Aridibaculum aurantiacum: one gene and its partner. The protein of the gene in region 1 interacts with the protein of each later gene in a pairwise test. Links are inferred from orthologs where the notes say so. Each region holds a gene or a part of one and is shown on either strand. Other genes may lie near its edges.

Evidence for each region. The genes of interacting proteins can lie anywhere in the genome.
Region 2: the proteins of J4N22_RS12405 (region 1) and ftsA interact in binary tests that used the Escherichia coli proteins (3 or more experiments, as listed by UniProt). The link is inferred for Aridibaculum aurantiacum from one-to-one orthologs.

What each region holds. Positions count from the first base shown.
Region 1 is NZ_JAFEWC010000002.1:184,513-187,474, reverse strand. What follows is about bases 51-2,946. They hold J4N22_RS12405 (rod shape-determining protein), read right to left. Parts: upstream 2,064-2,946; coding sequence 1,038-2,063; downstream 51-1,037. Other genes in these bases: purD (phosphoribosylamine--glycine ligase), read right to left, coding at 2,347-2,946; mreC (rod shape-determining protein MreC), read right to left, coding at 110-961; J4N22_RS12415 (rod shape-determining protein MreD), read right to left, coding at 51-113. In the rest of the region: more of J4N22_RS12415, read right to left, coding at 1-50; more of purD, read right to left, coding at 2,947-2,962. UniProt on the Escherichia coli protein: Forms membrane-associated dynamic filaments that are essential for cell shape determination. Acts by regulating cell wall synthesis and cell elongation, and thus cell shape.
Region 2 is NZ_JAFEWC010000001.1:753,135-756,082, reverse strand. Bases 7-2,888 are described here. They hold ftsA (cell division protein FtsA), read right to left. Parts: upstream 2,218-2,888; coding sequence 796-2,217; downstream 7-795. Other genes in these bases: J4N22_RS03250 (cell division protein FtsQ/DivIB), read right to left, coding at 2,285-2,888; ftsZ (cell division protein FtsZ), read right to left, coding at 7-666. Outside these bases: more of ftsZ, read right to left, coding at 1-6; more of J4N22_RS03250, read right to left, coding at 2,889-2,948. UniProt on the Escherichia coli protein: Essential cell division protein that assists in the assembly of the Z ring. May serve as the principal membrane anchor for the Z ring.

The sequences.
Region 1 (2,962 bases):
AAGTATAGGTAGGGTGTAATGAACTGGTGCAACGGTGGTATCTCGTTGAGCACGTACACCTGTATCAGGATGAAAACGATAAAACGGATGATATTTCTAACTAGCTGGCTCATTTGGTTTTTTGCATAGCAGCCTCCAGCCTGCGTTGTTCTTCCCACTGTACGTTCTCTACCACATTTACATATTGAATGCTAAAGAAATTCGTTGCCGTTCTCAATTTGATGGTCACAAAGTTGCTACTCGGATCAGCTTCTATTGAATGCACTGTTCCTACCATTATGTTAGGTGGAAAATTGGCTGAGTAAGTACTGGTTACAACTGAATCGCCTTTGGCTACTTCGGCACTCTTTGGAATGTTGTGAAGCGTCAGGAAGTTTGGATCCTGCCCGTCCCAATCCACTTTACCAGCAATATTTCCTTTTTTCAGCATTGAGCTAACGGTGCTGTTGCGGTGCAGCAAACTCATCACCAAAGCATAATTTTCACTAACCTCCACTACCGTTCCTACCACACCATTGGGACCAATAACCGACATATCCTTTTTTATACCCTGGTTAGCACCACGATGCAGTGTAAGGTAATTGGTTTGAGAACTTACTGTATTGCTTACCACTTTAGATGGAAGCCACATAAACTTACGCATCCTTCCAACTGTATCCCGTACCAGGCTATCCAGCACAGTAATTCTTGTACTGTCAGGACTTTCGAAGTTTAGCCCCAGCATGTTGCGCAATTGAGCATTCTCCTGCGACAGCTGTTTGTTCGCCTCTTTCAGGTGAAAATAATATTGAACCTTGTTGTACTGAAGGTTGATCCAGCCGGTAACCTCGTTCGCCACACCTGCATATGCAGCCTGTTGCGAAGGATTGTATTTTACAATAAGAGTAATAGATAAAATCTGCAACACCAGGAAGAAGAGGAAAGTGAAGTATCTTCTGATGAAGAGAAATATATTACGCACTAGGGAGGAAGTTTAGAAATTGAAAATCCGAAAAACGAACAGGCGTCCGCATTTCGGATTTATATTTTCAACAAGATTATCTCATGATAAATGGAAAACGCTGGTAGTTCTTTAGCGCTATACCTGTACCACGAACTACGCTCTTAAGCGGATCGTCGGCTACGTGTACAGGAAGTTTGATCTTTTGGCTCAAACGCTTATCCAGCCCGCGAAGCAAAGCTCCACCACCTGTCAGGTACAAACCACGGCGGTAAATATCTGCAGCCAGCTCAGGAGGTGTAGTTTCCAATGCTTTCAAAATAGCTTCTTCTATTTTGAAGATGCTCTTATCCAAAGCTTCTGCTACTTCCTGGTAGCTAACCATGATTTGTTTAGGAATACCGGTCACAAGGTCACGACCGTTCACAGGAATATCATCTGGTGGGTTATCAAGATCTTTCATAGCCGCACCTATCTGGATTTTAATCTGCTCGGCAGTACGCTCACCAATCAGTAAGCTATGGTAACGACGAAGCGCTTCCATGATATCTGCAGTGAACTCATCTCCTGCTATACGAATAGACTGGTCGCAAACGATACCAGCCAATGCAATTACCGTAATACCGGTAGTACCACCACCTATATCAATGATCATGTTACCAACCGGCTCCTCCACATCTATACCAATACCAAGTGCTGCTGCCATAGGTTCATGAAGAAGGTAAACTTCTTTTGCACCCGCCTGCTCTGCACTATCGCGCACCGCACGTTTTTCTACTTCGGTAATGCTTGATGGGATACAGATCATCATACGCCAGCTCGGTGGGAACAAAGGCTTTTTAGGATAGATCATCTTGATCATCTCCCTTATCATCAGCTCGGCAGCGTTGAAGTCGGCTATCACACCATCCTTTAGTGGACGAATGGTACGAATGCTTTCATGGGTCTTTTCGTGCATCATCAATGCGCGTTTTCCAACTGCCAATACGGTCTTCAGGTTGTTGCGGTCAAGTGCTACTATTGAGGGCTCATTCACTACAACCTCCTCGTTATGAATGATCAGGGTATTTGCGGTACCCAGGTCCATTGCAATCTCTTGTGTAAACCAGTTGAAAAGTCCCATGTATATTTAATTCCTTGTTTAGAATGATGCGTGCAAAGTTGTATGAAATAATTTGAAATAACAAAGCAGCCATAGCCCTTGCAAGCCTGCCGCGAAAGTAGAACGAACCATGCATTTAGCAGGAAATATTTTCTTCTGCACTAATTAAAATAGTATTAAACATGAAATGATTATGATCTATGGATGCCATCGTGAAAATCAACATGATTACAACCCGAATTTCCACTTACATAAAGCGTAAAACTACTATTTAGCAGCACGACTGATCGACTTATAGAAACCTCTATTCAAACTCATAACCGATATCCTTCCTATAGGTCATACCCTCAAAATGGATGGTATCTAAAACAGCCTTCGACTTCTTAACCGCTTCACTGATGTCTGTACCAAAGGAAGTTACTGCCAGTACTCTTCCTCCATTGGTTACTACTGTATCGCCTTCTGTTTTGGTGCCTGCATGAAAGATGATGGTATCCTGCTGCTGGTTGGTATCAGCAGGTAAACCATTAATGGTTCTACCCTTTTCATATTTACCTGGATATCCTTCACTAACCGCTACCACTGTGGCCACGGCTCTTTCATCATATTCTATCACCACATCATCCAACCGACCAAGGCGCATTGCTGTAAGAATTTCCAGCAGATCAGTTTTTAGTCTCGGAAGTATCACCTCTGTTTCAGGGTCGCCTAGCCTGCAGTTGTATTCTATTACATAAGGATCACCATTAACATTCATCAGGCCAAAGAAGATAAAGCCATTATATGCTAACTGCTCCTCTTGCAGCCCACGAATGGTAGGTTTTATTACCCGCTCTTCTACCTTTTGCATGAATTCGTCGTTGGCGAAAGGCACAGGCGTAACACAACCCATACCGCCGGTATTAAGCCCGGTATCGCCT
Region 2 (2,948 bases), on another replicon or contig:
ACCACCATTACGCATAACTGTGCATACATCGGCAAAGTCTACGTTTATCTGGCCATTGCTGGTGATAACATCAGTGATACATTTTGCTGCAGTAGCCAATATATCATCTGCTTTATTGAAAGCTTCTCTTACTTTAAGATTACCATATTGATGGCGCAGTTTGTCGTTGCTGATAACAAGCAGCGTATCTACATTTTCGCGAAGCGCTTGTATACCTGCTTCTGCATGGCGCATACGCTTAGGACCTTCGTTGCTAAATGGTGTGGTAACAATACCTACCGTAAGCACACCAAGATCTTTGCAAATTTTTGCAATAATAGGTGCACCACCAGTACCTGTTCCACCACCCATACCAGCAGTAATGAATGCCATCTTAGTATTTACTTCCAGTATGCGCTTTACTTCTTCCAGGCTTTCTTCGCATGCCTGCTTACCAATTTCAGGATTGGCACCTGCACCCAAACCTTGAGTAAGATGTGGGCCTAGTTGTATTTTATTAGGAACCTTGCTGTTTGCTAATGCTTGCGCATCGGTATTGCATATAATGAAATCCACGCTTTCTATGCTCTGTCCATACATGTGGTTAACGGCGTTTCCACCACCACCTCCTACACCTATCACCTTTAGAATAGATGATTTTTGCTTTGGCAAATCAAAGTGAATCATAGTTGTGTAATTTAGTTGGGTAAGTAATTATAGATTGTTGTTGTTTGTGTTTCTATCTAGTTCCTGGTTTTTCCTGTTCTGGTGTTTCATCATTTTCTACCACCAGGAACAAGACCCAAAAACCTTCTTCTACATTTCTTTATCGCCTTCTTCTTTGAATAATTCGAGTAAGTTGTTTTTGAATTTATCCCAGAACCTGGTCATGCTTTTGCTCCGCACTTTTGTATCCACTTTGGCAGGCTCTACTGCTACTGTTTCTACAGTAGCCGTTGGCTCTACCTCTGTTACCAGCGTTTCAGGAACGATCACTTTCTTGAAGTTCTTTTCAAACTCTTTGTACTTGTGCTCGTAATCGCTGTAGCCCTTTAGGATAAGACCTATACATGTGCTGTACATTGGCTTCTTCAGTTCATCTATATGATTGGCTGCAAGATGACCATTAGGATAACCGATGCGTGCATACAAACCGGTGCTGTACTCAGTAAGCTGTATCAGGTGTTTTAGTTGCGACCCCCCTCCTGTTAAAATGATACCTCCATTAAGCATGCGTGTATCAAGTCCTACTTGCTTTAAATGATAAGTAACAAAATCAAGTATCTCGCTCATACGTGCCTGAATGATGTTAGCCAGGTTCTTTACACTGATCTCTTTTGCGGGCATACCATTCATTCCAGGAATGGTGATGTATGCATTGGCCTTTGTTTCATCAGCAAGGGCACTACCAAATTGCGTCTTCATAGCCTCAGCCTGTTGCTTCAGCACACCAAGACCCGTTTTGATATCATTAGTTATATTCTCTCCTCCAAAAGGAATAACGGCAGTGTGTTTTAAAATTCCTTCGTAAAAAACCGCCAGGTCGCTGGTACCGCCACCAATGTCGAGAATGGCTACGCCTGCTTCCATATCTATGTCGCCCATTACAGCTGCGGCAGAGGCCAATGGCTGAAGGACAAGATCTTTGGTCTTCAAACCACTTTTATCTACTGCGCGATTGATGTTGCGGATAGCATTTCTATCGCCTGTAATGATGTGAAAGTTAGCTCCCACTTTTACCCCATTGTAACCAATAGGATTGTTGATGTTTTGAATGTTGTCAACAGTGAATTCTTGCGGTATCACGTCGATGATCTGGTCGCCAGCAGGAATAAAAGTTTTCCGCTGGTTCTCTATCAACTGTTCGATCTCCATGATGCTGATTTCGTTCTCAGAATCCTGGCGAACGATATCGCCTCTTGTCTGAAGACTTTTGATGTGATGACCTGCAATACCCACGTATACCTCGTTGATCTCAAGGTCTGGATTTGAATCGTAGCAGTTCTTTAATGCAGCCTGTATAGCTCGTATGGTCTGCTCAATGTTAAGTACCTGCCCGTGCTGTACACCTGTACTGTTGGCACGTCCAAATCCTAACACTTCCAGTTTACCATACTCATTCTTGCGGCCTGCAATGGCAGCAATTTTTGTTGTACCAATGTCAAGGCCAACAATAATTGGTGCTTCAGAACCGTTACCCATACTGCCTCCAATAATGGGCGCTTCTTTTGCGTTCATAGATAGATGTGTTTTTGTTGTTTATTAGTTGTTGTTGTTCTCTTTTTACATGCTGCCTGGCGTCGTGTTATTTTTTATTACCCGGCTTTCCCATTACAGCTTTTGGCACTTTGGCCTCTGTTTGTTTTTCCTGCTTCTTTCCTTCTTTCTTCTCTTCCACTTTTGTCTCTTTACCTGCTGCTGACTTAGTCTCTTCTTTTGCTGCAGAATTTGGCTCTACCAGCGAAGCGCCGGCTGAAATAATGGTCTGTCTTTTTGCACTATCTCTTGCTGAAGGCGGAATGACCACTTGCTCATTTTCGCGCTTCTTTGCCTCAGCGAGCAGGTTATCTAAAGCCTGCCGTGCCTGTGCACTGTCAACTACTTTTGCAGCAGCTCCTTTAGGCGTTGCCACTACTTGTCCCTTGTACTGTACATCTATCTTCTCATAAGCATTCAATCCCACTTTTGTCCATACCTGTTTGTAAAAACTAAACAGCCTGTCAAACTTATCCTGCAGTTCATCTGCTCTGCCAAGTACAACGATATGATTACCTATGGTAGGTACTACCTCAAAACCATTTGGTGTGATATCTACCTGTGCTACCTGTGCTTTCCAAAACTCATCGGCCTGTATGAATACAGCCAACTCTTTTACAGAAGCCATCAATGCACTGTCGGGCCTTGACAACTTTTGCCTGTCGGAAGGAAAGTTGGTGAACATTGGAACACGTGCACTAAGCGAATTACTC